Regions from separate parts of the Psychrobacter sp. AOP7-A1-24 genome, predicted to be linked through region 1. Evidence: predicted binding sites of a transcription regulator. Region 1 holds the regulator's gene; each other region holds the start of a gene.
What was found. Region 1 encodes PhoB, which activates phosphate uptake and scavenging genes when phosphate is short. Its sites were predicted from a motif close to TGTCATNAANCTGTCATAA; they were not measured.
Positions count from the first base shown of each region.

Region 1 (4,741 bases):
TGTCTTCGATAAACTTCTACCCAGTATCAGTCAACAAACACAGTCGTTTGTGGTTGCCAAATGGCAGCAATTGAGTCTATTGCAACAAGAGCTGCCGACAGAAAATAGCTTACCTAGTCCACTACCAGAACGAAACCTGACCGATACTTGGGGCGCTGCACGTAGCCAAGGTCGCTCCCACGAAGGTATCGATATCTTTGCACCGCGCAATACTCCCGTGCAGTCGACTACGCAAGGGGTAGTAAGCAAGGTTGGTGAGAATACATTGGGTGGACGTGTGGTCGTGGTGGTAGGACCGGGTGGTGCAGGACATTACTACGCTCATCTAGAAGACTATGCTGACATCTCCCCCAATGACTGGGTAAACCAAGGCGACGTGATAGGTTATGTGGGTGATAGCGGTAATGCAAAAGGAACGCCGCCACACGTGCATTATGGAATCTATATTAACGGCAATGCGGTGAACCCTTATCCACTTCTGCAAAAGGATTGATAGATATTTGAAAGTATATCGTTGAGCCTAATTTAAAGTAGTGCTAGGTTTATATTAATCAAGAAACTGCTACCAAAAAACTATCCTTAATATAGGCCAAAAATTACATTAGTTGGCCGTAGCAGACCTGACATAGTTTGAAGGAAATACCACACTAAATGTTGACCCTTCCCCTTCTACTGAATCGATTTGCAGTTGCGCTTCGTGCTGGTGCAATACGTGTTTTACAATCGCTAACCCCAACCCTGTACCGCCTGTTGCACGGCTACGGCCTTTGTCAATACGATAAAAACGCTCTGTCAAACGGGCAATATGCTCTGGCGCAATACCGATACCATCGTCTTCGACAGCGAAACGACAGCCATCAGACGCCCTCGTCCAGCTGATGGTGATATTGCCACCCTTTGGTGTATATTTTATTGCATTGATTACCAAGTTAGACAATGCACTATTCAAATACATCTCTGACCCGTACAACCCGTCATACGTATCGATATGCAAATGAATAATGTGTTTATACGCTTGGTTGTACGCTTGTGCATCGTCGTAGATATTGGTCAGTAGCTTAGTCATATCTATGTAATGTAGTTCGTGCGATTCTTCAATTTCGATCTTAGACAGTAGTAGTAAGTCATTTACGATTCTGTTCATACGGGCAGTTTGCTGCGTCATCAGCTCAAAACCACGGCGCCATTGCGGCGGCATGTCGGGTTGATCGGAGAAATTTTCTAGATAGCCCATCATCACAGTCAATGGTGTTCTAAGCTCATGTGAGACATTCGCCACAAAATCTTGACGCATTTGTTCTAAGTGCCTCAGGCGGGTCACATCGTATACAAACAGCAGTTTTTCATCACCGAAAGGCGTCAGTTCGCACTTCAGGTATCGGCTAGGGTCTCGCCATGACTCTATATGGACGCCATCGTTAGGTATCGTTGTGCCTTCATAATACTGGCGGAACTCAGGTACGGCGATAAAGTCAAAGATGTTCTGACCTTTATCCTCTGGTTGCAGTAGCAATAAGTCTTGTGCTGCTTGATTCCACCACTCTAGCCCGTCATTATCATTGAGCAGAATCACGGCATCGCGCAGGGCTCGTAGTGCACTACCGATTTTTTTGAGTTGCTCTGCCGTACTTTGAGTAGAGATTTGCTCTAGTAAAGCTGATTGCTCACTTTGTGCTGGCACTATCTTGTCCATTTTTTATCCTTACCACTATCCGCTGCCTCAATATTGCTGCGGCATTATTTGTACAAGATTAACTTGGCTCAATCAGGCTAGAAAATCGATAGCCTGTTCCACGTACCGTCTGTATCAATGTATCACACTCATAAGGCCGCAGTAACTTACGTAGACGTTTGATATGCACATCGATGGTTCGATCTTCGATATATACATTGCCACCCCACACCTGATCGAGTAGCTGCGTGCGTGTATAGGCGCGCTCAGGGTGACTCATAAAAAATGCCAATAGGCGATACTCTGTGGGCCCAACATCAACGATTTTACCCGCAGCTGTCACACGCTGGCTTTTGGTATCTAAACTTAACTGTCCAATTTCGATAGGTTTGTCGCTACTCATCGCGCTACTACGACGTAGTACAGCTTTGATTCTAGAAATCAGTTCACGAGTCGAAAAAGGCTTGGTCATATAATCATCTGCGCCTGCATCAAGACCATGTACCTTACTGTCTTCTTCGCTTTTTGCCGTTAGCATAATGACGGGTATTTCAGAGAGTAGCTCATCGTTTTTGAGCATGCGACAAAAATCCACACCGCTCTTGTCACCCGGTAACATCCAATCTAACAGTATTAACGACGGTCTGTGATCGACCACTTGCTGATGCGCCTCTGACACGTCAGCTGCTTGCAAGCTATCAAATCCAGCCATCTCTAACGTCATGACAACCATTTCACGAATCGCAGGCTCATCTTCAACAATCAAAATTTGCTCATTATACATAGGACATTCTCGATGTTAGCGGACAAAATCTAGCATGTAAAAAGGCGATATATACTCACCAGTCTCTATCTATTAAACGGATTAATTATGACAGCTTAATGACACTCCAAAATCAGATTTCTAACAAAAAATTAAGCGGCCCATCATTGACGCTCGACACTTGCATATCCGCACCAAACTGACCCGTTGCTACGTTCGAATGTTTGGTTTTGGCATAATCGACCAGTTGTTCAAATAACGCTTGCGCAGCAGCAGGTGCCATCGCACCACCAAAGTCTGGTCGGCGACCTTTGTCTGTTTTTGCCATCAAGGTAAATTGCGAGACTAATAATAGCCCACCACCAACCTGCTGAACGTTTTTATCCAGTTTACCAAATTTAGCAGGATCGTCATCGTTTTCAAAAATACGATAGGTCAGTATTTTATCGATCATACGCTGTGCAGCGGTAAAGTCGTCTTCGTGACCCAAGCCGATATACGACAATACCCCATGCTCAATCTCACCAATACACTGCTGGTCAACGACCACACTAGCGCACTTCACCCGTTGTATGAGTGCTTTCATTTACTGATTCCTTAACAGATTATGGCCATACAATAATATGCTGTCCATGATAAAATACCGTCACTAACTTGACTATTATTTATTACATTACACCTTATTTTGGTAGCCTTATTATGAATGTATTTACCACCTTACAACAGCTTGTGCCGCAGCAAAAGCTCAGTAAAGTCGCTGGACGTTTGGCCGCCAGTCGCCACCCTTATGTCAAACGCACTTTTATTCGTAGCTTTGCCAAAGCTTATAACATCAGCTTAGACGAGTACGAGCGCCAAAGCCTGAACGCTTACGAAAGTTTTAATGACTTTTTTACCCGCGAGCTTAGAGAAGACGCTCGAGCCATCGACGCCACTGCAAACGGTATCGTGAGTCCTGCGGACGGTATTATCTCTCAGTTAGGACAAATCGAAGACCACAAGCTACTGCAAGCAAAAGGTCGTCACTATGATATCGGCCAATTACTTGCTGATAGTGAAGATGGCAATTATTTCGCTGATGGTAGTTTTGCGACCATCTACTTAGCACCTAGTAATTACCACCGTGTGCATATGCCATTTACTGGCACATTGACCAAGACTCGCTATGTCCCTGGCACCCTGTTTTCGGTCAACAATACTACGGCGGCTAATGTGCCGGATTTGTTTGCGCGTAATGAGCGTCTGGTATGTATGTTTGATACCAAGTATGGCAAAGCAGCTGTTGTGATGGTTGGCGCTATGATCGTCGCTGGTATTGAAACTGTCGCCACTGGCAAGATTGCTCGTACTGACGACATATTCGAGTCCGATCATGACATGCAGTTTGCGGCAGGCGAAGAGCTTGGACGCTTCTATTTGGGCTCAACAGCTATCGTGGTGTTACCAAAAACGGCAAGGGCTGACTGGCTAGATAACATGCAAGCCAACGGCATCGTGCAAATGGGCCAGTTGCTAGGAATGGCGAACGCTCAATAACATACTTGTATAAAAACACTCAAAATATTAACCCAGTTAAGCGTACATCATCATGCTTAACTGGGCTTTTTTTATACCGGTTATCTATGTAGATTTACGCATCAATCAGCCAGCCCTGCTGAGTTGCATATTTAATATTACGTGAGAGCCAATCATGGATAGGAGGAAAGCTATCTTTGATAAATGCATGAGCACCCGCCACCTGCGAGCGCGTGACGCCAAGCTCAATCCATGTTGTGCCGTTGGTATTTAGATTAAGTAAAAACGGCAATAAGCGATCGACCACTCTGAGTAACTGGCTCTCTTTGCTACTTCCTGTTTCTTGGGCTTCCCACACCTCGCTTAAATCATTAATGCCATTACCTCGCTCACGTTGTAATCTGGCAATGCCAGCACGCTCTTCAACATGCGCATCTTTGCGCGTATCAGCATACAAAAAAGTATCGCCCGCATCAATTTCACCTAAATCATGGACTAGCGCCATCTTCAGTAGGTTTTCATGATTGACGTCCAACGCAAATAATTCAGCAATCGACCAACAAGCCATCGCCAAATGCCAAGAATGTTCGGCAGAGTTTTCTTTACGAGTGGTCTGTGTCACATAGCTGCGACGATTGACTCTTTTGAGCGCATCTAACTCCAATAAGAAATGAGTGACATCGTCGATATCGATATGTGAAGTAGATTTTGGGTCAGTTAATGATATAGAGCTGGCTTGTGGCATGATTTTTCTCTGTACTTCTCTAGTTATTGGTTATTAATACTTATAA
Region 1 is NZ_JBQSVM010000021.1:6,050-10,790, forward strand. It holds gene ACT3QQ_RS08635 (M23 family metallopeptidase) at 1-493, shown strand, start outside; gene phoR (phosphate regulon sensor histidine kinase PhoR) at 602-1,693, opposite strand; gene phoB (phosphate regulon transcriptional regulator PhoB) at 1,752-2,456, opposite strand; gene dtd (D-aminoacyl-tRNA deacylase) at 2,569-3,021, opposite strand; gene asd (archaetidylserine decarboxylase) at 3,135-3,971, shown strand; gene ACT3QQ_RS08660 (HD domain-containing protein) at 4,066-4,695, opposite strand.

Region 2 (4,741 bases), on a different contig from region 1:
GGACCACACATAGAGCAAAAATGTGCCGATTTGTGTGCATCTTTCGGCAACGTTTCATCGTGATATTCACGTGCAGTATCAGGATCAAGCGCCAGATTGAACTGATCATCCCAGCGGAACTCAAAACGTGCTTTAGATAGGGCGTTGTCACGAGCCTGTGCTCCTGGATGACCTTTGGCAAGATCAGCAGCGTGCGCAGCAATCTTATAGGTGATGATGCCATCTTTGACGTCTTTTTTATTCGGTAGACCCAAGTGTTCTTTTGGTGTGACATAGCACAGCATCGCTGTACCAAACCAACCAATCATCGCTGCACCAATAGCGCTCGTGATATGGTCATAGCCTGGGGCGATGTCTGTCGTTAATGGCCCTAGAGTATAGAAAGGCGCATCAGCACACAGCTCAAGTTGTAAGTCCATGTTTTCTTTGATGCGGTTCATCGCGACGTGTCCAGGGCCTTCTATCATTACCTGTACATCGTGCTCCCATGCCACTTTGGTTAATTCACCAAGCGTACGTAGCTCACCGAACTGTGCTTCATCATTGGCATCTTGTAAACAACCAGGACGCAAGCCGTCACCCAAGCTAAAGGCCACATCGTACTGTTTCATAATCTCGCAGATGTCTTCGAAATGCGTGTATAAAAAGCTTTCTTTATGATGGGCTAGACACCATTGCGCCATGATAGAGCCACCGCGAGAAACGATACCTGTCAGACGTTTTGCGGTCAGTGGTACATAGCGTAATAGTACGCCAGCATGAATAGTAAAGTAATCTACGCCTTGTTCTGCTTGCTCGATTAACGTATCACGGAATATCTCCCACGTTAGATCTTCAGCAACGCCATCGACTTTTTCTAGAGCCTGATAAATAGGTACCGTACCAATCGGCACAGGTGAGTTACGGATTAGCCATTCACGGGTTTCATGAATGTGATTACCTGTCGATAAATCCATAATGGTATCCGCACCCCAACGCGTGGCCCACGTCATTTTGGACACTTCTTCATCGATAGACGAACCCAACGCTGAGTTACCAATATTGGCGTTGATCTTCACCAAGAAATTGCGCCCGATGATCATCGGCTCAGATTCAGGGTGGTTGATGTTGTTTGGGATAATCGCGCGTCCAGCCGCCACTTCATCACGAACGAATTCAGGAGTAATGATTTGAGGCGTATTGGCGCCGAAGCTTTCGCCATCGTGTTGACGCATATCGGTCAGTTCATGCTGCTTTTGCGTTTCACGGATAGCGATATATTCCATCTCGGGGGTGATAATGCCCCGACGCGCGTAGTACATTTGTGTGACGTTGCCAGCTTTTCCATCGACATTTTTGGCACGGCTTGGTTTGTCGATATGAGCGAATCTAAGGTTGGCGGTGGTAATGTCACGGGCACGAGCTTGTCCGTAAGAGCTAGACAGTCCGCTTAATTGCTCGGTATCACCGCGTTCATTTATCCAGCTTTCACGTAGTTTTGGTAGACCTTTAGTCAAGTCAATTTCGACATTAGGATCGGTATATACACCTGAGGTGTCATACACATAAAATGGCGGATTATGCTCACCGTCTTTATCTCCAGCACCGCCAACAGGCGTATCAGCCAAGCTAATTTCACGCATCGGTACTTGGATGTCAGGTCTTGAGCCTTCGATATAGACTTTTCTTGAGGCAGGTAAAATACGGTGCAAGTCGCGCGCATCTTCTTCAAATCGTGCGTCACTTGCGGCACGGTGGGCAGGGGTTTTTAGCGCATCTGCTTTTTTATCTGCTTTGACGTTGTTTGTGTCAGCAGCGTTTGAAGCAAGCGTTGTGTTGTCGGCTGGATTATGCGTTTGGGCTTTCGGTGCAATTGAGGTGGTGTCTACAATAGTCATATGCTGTCCTAGCGTGTTGGTTTTTGAATAAAATCAACACCGCCAGTATCTGCGGGGGTAGGCATCCATTATCTAGACAAGTTTATATCATGAACACACAACTTCGACCAAAAATTATCGTCGCGCATGGTGGTCATCAAATATTGGACGCAGCTTGATATCCTCTCTTCTTGTCTGATTATGCATCACGCATATTAAGACAGTAGTGACGATAAAAATGTATTTCTACGCGCCCTTTGTCATAAATAACAAAGTGCTTAAGACTTCCCTGCGTCGGTACTAACCGCATCAGGTTCGGCGGGTGATCTCTCAGCGAATGTATCAAGGCAGCTACTTTAATAAAGCAAGTTTAATAAAGTGAGCCGAAAATACACCGCACCCCGAGTCTGTCAGTGTTGTAAATCAGTTTTTATACTAACAAAATTCTGTACCAACGGCTAATAGTATTTGGATGTGAATATCCTATGTCACACACGCGGATCAATATTTTCGTGAATAATTTTCTGATGTTAATAGGTGATGATGCTCAGTACTATTAGGCTGTAGACAAATTGTTCAAATATTATGTAAAACGAATGAAGGATTCTAGGAGTTGTCATTAAAGTGTCATAAAGATTTGGCAAGATAACACGCATATCACAAGCAATGCTTTTTTATACCGTTGTTAAACTTCAGGAGTCTTACATGCGTTATTCGTTATTAGCAGTGGCCGTTAGTTGTACATTAATGCTTACGGCGTGTAATCAGGCAACAGATACGACAGAGCCAACTGCTGACACTAGCAGTAGCGCTGTGACAGCAGCTGAAACAACCTCTCAAACAGCATCTTCTGCTACGTCAGATTTTAAATCTGCTGAAAACATCGCTATGAACATTACAGGTGCAGGTGCGTCGTTCCCGCAGCCTATCTACGCGAAATGGTCGTATGACTACAATGCTGCGACTGGCGGCCAAGTTAACTATCAATCGATTGGTTCATCTGGCGGTATCAAACAAATTCAATCAAAAACAGTAGATTTCGGTGCTTCTGATGCACCGATGACGCCTGAAGAGTTAGACGAAGCAGGTTTGATTCAGTTCCCAACAGTCATCGGTGGCGTGGTACCAATCGTCAATATTGATGGCGTTGAGCCAGGTGCACTAAAGCTGGACGGTACAACGTTGGCCGATATCTATTTGGGTAAAATAAGTAACTGGAATGACCCTGCCATTCAAGCCATGAACCCAGACTTGACCTTGCCAGACGCAGCAATCACAACGGTATTCCGCTCAGATGGTTCAGGCACGACTTTCAACTTCACTGATTATCTTGCCAAGGTTTCACCAGACTGGAAAGACACCGTTGGCGTTGATAAAACCGTCAAATGGCCGACCTCTGCTACTGGTGCAGGTGGTAAAGGTAATGAAGGCGTTTCAAGCTACGTAAACCGCATGAAAAACTCTATCGGCTATGTTGAGTATGCTTACGCTAAGCAAAACAAAATGTCACATACTGCGCTAGAGAATGCAGCTGGCAACATCGTACAGCCATCTGCTGAGACATTTGCTGCGGCAGGTGATATTGATTGGTCACAACAAGAAGGCTTCTATAAGGTCATCACCAACTCTGAGACTGACCAAGCATGGCCAATCGCTGCTGCGACCTTTATCTTGGTACATAAGCAACCAGAAAATCCTCAGCAAGTCGCTGGCGTGTTGAACTTCTTTGACTGGGCTTATAGCCAAGGTGATGATGATGCTATGGCATTAGACTACGTACCATTTTCTGACACGGCAGTAGCCTTGTTCAAAGAGAAGTGGAATGAAGTCCAAGGTAGTGATGGACAACCTGTCTACAAGCCAGCTCAGTAATTTGTTTCTGCTAAATACTATTTAGCATCCGACAAGTTACCCTCTCGAATAACTATTCTCCGGTAGTTGTTTGAGAGGTTTTAACACAGCAAATTTGTTGAATACATCTCGATAAAGATATTTACTCATACCGTTTAAGTTTGTTGTGTTAAAACCTGAGATACATCTTTTTAATATTTCGATTCATCCCATTCAATGCTGAGACACTTATGACAGACTTAAGGTCCCAACTGGCTAAACAAAAACGTTACGACGCTTTATTTGTGAATTCTACCAAAGCGTTTGCCATACTCGTCCTCCTATCTCTAGGGGGCATTTTGGTGTCTCTGATTATTGGAGCATGGCCAAGTATTCAAGAGTTTGGTTTGGGATTTTATACCAGTAATAATTGGGATACAGTTGCCAATGAATACGGTGCATTAGCGCCTATTTACGGTACCTTAATCACTTCATTTATCGCCATCGTTATTGCTGTTCCAGTCAGTTTCGGTATTGCCATATTTTTAACCGAGATGTGTCCTAAGTTCCTCAAAAAACCACTTGGTATCGCCATTGAGTTATTGGCTGGTATCCCATCTATCATCTATGGTATGTGGGGATTGTTTGTATTTGCGCCATTCTTTGGTGATCACATTCAGCCGTGGTTCATTGAGCATATCGGCCCTTTACCTATTGTCGGTAAGCTTTTTGCAGGTGCGCCTATGGGATTGGGTATGTTTACTGCGTCCCTAGTGCTTGCCATTATGATCATACCGTTCATCGCTGCCACTATGCGTGATGTTTTCTCTGTTGTACCAGATTTACTTAAAGAGTCAGCATATGGTATGGGCGCGACGACTTGGGAAGTTATGTTCAAAATTATCCTGCCTTATACCAAAGCTGGTGTTGTTGGCGGTGTGATTTTGGGACTTGGTCGTGCATTGGGTGAGACGATGGCAGTGACTTTCTTGATTGGTAATGCGTTTAATATCAGTCCAAGCCTATTTACTTCTGGTGTGACGATTACCTCGGCC
Region 2 is NZ_JBQSVM010000003.1:77,697-82,437, forward strand. It holds gene thiC (phosphomethylpyrimidine synthase ThiC) at 1-1,877, opposite strand, end outside; TPP riboswitch at 2,126-2,270, opposite strand; gene pstS (phosphate ABC transporter substrate-binding protein PstS) at 2,562-3,728, shown strand; gene pstC (phosphate ABC transporter permease subunit PstC) at 3,938-4,741, shown strand, end outside.
Region 2: the regulator PhoB is predicted to act here: its motif matches at 2,471-2,489, upstream of pstS (phosphate ABC transporter substrate-binding protein PstS).

Region 3 (4,741 bases), on a different contig from region 1:
AATAGCGCTTTATTTTGGTCGACTGACTGATATCCATTACAATAATTTAAGACTATTAGTATTGGTATTAACCAGTGGTATTCGTATCTAATTGAGTAAATAGAAGTTTTTTAGCGATTGCTCAAATATAAGACGTTATTTGTTATTCGATAATGGATGTATCGAAAAAGCAAAAAAATATGTTGCAAATTATGTCAAAGTTGATATGCTTGTACTCGAAGTATGAGTTTGGTAACGGATGTTACGCACGGAGCAATAAAGACCAAACGTTACATGGCAGTTGCGTTGTTTAATCCCAGTCATGTGTGTCATGGTTTTTTACCTTACTGTAATAGCAATTCGCCACACTTGTTTCTGACTAATCTCGGTAGCCAGTTACACATTATATCTTTGAGGATTTGTGACGATACCATTATGGGCGCCAGCTAATAATAGCTTGCTCATTACTACAATTGTAAAGTGGAGATACCCCATGAAAAAACTACTTTTAGCTACAGCAATCGCAGCCCTATCTGTATCTGCAGCCAATGCAGCCCCAACTGTATATGGTAAAGCATTCGTTACTGCTGACTACATCAATGCTGACCGTGATGGTAGTGATGATTTGTATGACGTAGATAGCGATTCAGTACAAATCAACTCAAACATTTCACGCCTTGGTTTCAAAGGTTCTGAAGCAATGACTGCTAACACTGATGTCATCTATCAGTTAGAGTATGGTATTGGTATCGATGGTACTGACGACAATATTGGTTTCAAAAGCCGTGATACTTACCTTGGTCTAGACAACAAAGACTATGGTCAGTTCCGTTTTGGTCGTAACTACTCAGTAACTGACTACATCAACAATGTGATTGTGGCTGAAGGTTACTGGGATAACCTAGGCGCTAGCAACCTTGATATGGACGGCGACGCACTTGACGCTGTAACTATGGCTGATGGCGGTCGTGTTAATAACTCTATCGTATGGATTGCGCCAAAATATAACAACTTGCCTCTAGAACTTGCTCTACAGTATGGTGCCGATGAGTCATTTGTTTCTGATAACGATGACCGTGACAATGGTTTTGGCGCTTCATTGATGTTTGACCAAGGTACTGGTATTACTGCTGGTATTGCTTATGAAAAAGATATGAGTCTAAGTACTACTCAAGATATTTTAGGTGCAAATCCGGAAGATCCGACAGAGACTATTGTAATTGGTGAACGTACTACTGGCGGTGATATCTTACGTGGTAGTGCAACTGTTGATTTAGGTAAATACATGGCTGCACCAGTTATGCTAGGTGCTATGTATCAAGTAGCTGATTACGATTTCGCTGGCTCTGAAAAAGAAAAAGGTTTGATTGTAAGTGCTGAAATGGGTCTAAACAGCTTTGCTCGTCCAGCGTCTGTATATGTACAGTATAACGGTACTAGAAACCTAGCTGGTGTTGACGACCGTGAGTCAGACCAAGTAGTTGTAGGTGGTAAATACAACTTTAAAGACAACATGATTGCTCATGCTTATATCGGTAACAACTCTGCCGAAGACGGAGCTAGCAATACTGATCTTGATATCTTCGCAGTTGGTGGCGGTCTAGAATACTTATTCTAATATCACACTTAATTAGATTATAAAAAACTCATCCTTCGGGGTGAGTTTTTTTATGTCATAAAAAATCATAACCACTATGTAAACTTTGGTTTTTTCATCTTACTGTAATATTTGCTTGATAAAGTTATGTCTAAGCAGTTCTTATGGCTCGCTATATATTATGGTTTCAAAGGTATACAACCTAAAACTATTATATATCTAACGATCTTAGACCATTTATCACTCAAATCGTAAAGTGGAGATATCCTTTGAAAAAATTACTTTTAGCTTCAGCAATTGCAACGCTATCAGTTTCTACTGTTCAAGCAGCCCCAACTGTCTACGGTAAGGCATTTGTGACTGCTAACTATGTCAATGCTGAACTTGATCGCCAGTCGATGGATTTGCCAAATGATGCTATCTATGTCAATGAAGACAACGACTCTGTACAAGTTAGCTCACACTCTTCACGTTTAGGGTTCAAAGGATCTGAAGCAATAACTGCTAATACAGAAGTCATCTATCAATTAGAGTACGGTATCAAAATCGATGACAGTGGTTCAGACAATATTGGTTTTAAAAGTCGTGACACTTATCTAGGTTTAAACAACGAAAAATTTGGTCAATTTCGATTCGGTCGTAACTACTCAGTTTCTGATTACATTAATAACGTGACTGTAAATGAAGGCTATTGGGATAACATTGGCGCAAGTTCTTTAGGTGATAGCAATACACTAACTGAAGCTCTTACCTTGACTGATGGCGAACGTATCAATAACTCAATCGTATGGATTGCGCCTAAATACAACGACTTGCCAGTAGAGCTTGCATTACAGTATGGTGCTGACGAATCGTTTGTCTCTGATAGCGATGATCGCGATAGTGGCTTCGGCGCTTCGTTAATGTTCGATCCAGGTACAGGTTTTACCGCTGGTATTGGGTATGACAAAGATATGTCTATCTCAGATGGTGGCGAAATTCTACGCGGTAGTGCTAGTGTTGATTTAGGTAAATACATGGCTTATCCAGTGACGCTAGGTGCGTTATACCAACAAGTAGATTTTGATGATTCAAACGATGAAGAGAAAGGTTTGGTCGTCAGCGCTGAAATGGGTCTGACCAATTTCGCACGTCCAGCTTCTGTTTATCTACAGTATGATAAAACTGAAAATTTAGCAGGCCTAGGTGGCAATGATTCAGACCAAATCGTATTGGGCGGTAAATATGAGTTCAAAGACAATATGATTGCACATGCTTACATCGGTAAAAACTCAGCAGATTTGGAGAATGGTCTGCTAGTGGTTAGAAACTATGACGATAATACTATATCTGAAGTTGATGCTCGCGGTGATGCTGATGTGTTCGCTATCGGTGGCGGTTTAGAATACAAATTCTAAATCAGATTGTTTTATAAGTTATTTATCAAGACTCATCCTTTAGGGTGAGTTTTTTATTGTGTAATGTTTTAATAATAGAAAAATGTTTGCTACTAGTGTAAAAACACAAGAGTTTCAGACAGTTTGCGTTTTTGCCCTATATTTTATGGCGTATTTTTAGTAAAATCCTTCTTTACCAATTACCGACAGAGTACTATGACCAAGTTTATATTCGTGACCGGTGGGGTAGTGTCCTCACTAGGAAAAGGTATCACCGCAGCTTCTCTTGCAGCGGTCTTAGAAGCACGTGGCGTAACCGTCACGATGACCAAAATGGATCCGTATATCAACGTCGATCCAGGTACAATGAGCCCGTTTCAGCATGGTGAAGTATTCGTCACCGAAGATGGCGCCGAGACCGATTTGGATTTAGGTTATTACGAGCGTTTTTTACGTCACTCAAAAATGAGTAAAAGTAATAACTTTACCAGTGGCCGTATTTATCAGAACGTTTTGAATAAAGAGCGCCGTGGTGAGTATCTAGGCGGTACCGTACAGGTTATTCCACATATTACTGATGAAATTAAAAACAAAATCCTTGCCAGTGGCGAAGGATATGATATCGCTATTATCGAAATTGGCGGTACGGTTGGTGATATCGAATCACTTCCTTTTATGGAAGCCGTGCGTCAGATGCAAGTAGAACTTGGCCGTAATAGAGCCATGTTAATGCATCTAACATTGGTACCATATATTGCTAGTGCAGGTGAAACCAAAACTAAGCCAACGCAGCACTCAGTAAAAGAGTTGCGATCTATTGGCCTACAGCCTGATATCCTAATCTGCCGCTCTGACCATCATATTTCACAAGACAATCGTCGCAAAATTGCGCTATTTACCAACGTTGAAGAGCGTGCGGTTATTATGTGTGAAGATGCGCAAAGTATCTATCAGATACCGCGCACATTACACGAGCAAGATCTTGATGATCTGATCTGTGAGCGTTTCGGTCTTGATGTGCCTGAAGCTGATTTGAGCGATTGGGACAAAGTGGTTGAAGCTCAGCTGAATCCAGAAGGCACAGTCACTGTTGCGATGGTTGGTAAATACGTCGAGCTTCCAGATGCTTATAAGTCTATCAATGAGGCATTGCTACATGCAGGTATTATGCATAAAGTAGATGTAAAAATTGACTATATCGATGCTGAGCGTTTAGAGAGCGATGCCGAACTATTTGCACATTTAGATGATGCTAATGCCATCTTGGTGCCAGGCGGCTTCGGTGAGCGCGGTACGATGGGTAAGATAAAAGCCATCACTTATGCTCGTGAAAACAATATTCCGTATCTAGGTATTTGTCTCGGTATGCAACTGGCTGTCATTGAGTATGCGCGTAATGTACTTAATATTAATGCCAACTCTTCTGAGTTTGATCGTAAGACGGCTGAGCCTATCATTGGTCTTATCACTGAGTGGTTGGATGAGCGCGGCGAGCTACAAATTCGTAGCGATGATTCAGACCTTGGCGGTACGATGCGTCTAGGCGCACAGCAAGCAGAGCTGGTTTCTGGTAGTAAGCTGAGCCAAATTTACGGCGCTAGCAATATTACTGAGCGTCATCGCCATCGTTACGAGATGAATAACCGCTATATTGAACCATTAGAGCAAGCAGGTATGACCATCTCTGGTTATTCTGCAAAGCAGCATTTGGTAGAGTCGGTTGAGATTAATGAACACCCATGGTTTGTTGCTGTACAGTTCCATCCAGAGTTTACTAGCTCACCACGTG
Region 3 is NZ_JBQSVM010000005.1:53,018-57,758, reverse strand. It holds gene ACT3QQ_RS03180 (porin) at 473-1,597, shown strand; gene ACT3QQ_RS03175 (porin) at 1,846-2,973, shown strand; gene ACT3QQ_RS03170 (CTP synthase) at 3,169-4,741, shown strand, end outside.
Region 3: the regulator PhoB is predicted to act here: its motif matches at 1,690-1,708, upstream of ACT3QQ_RS03175 (porin).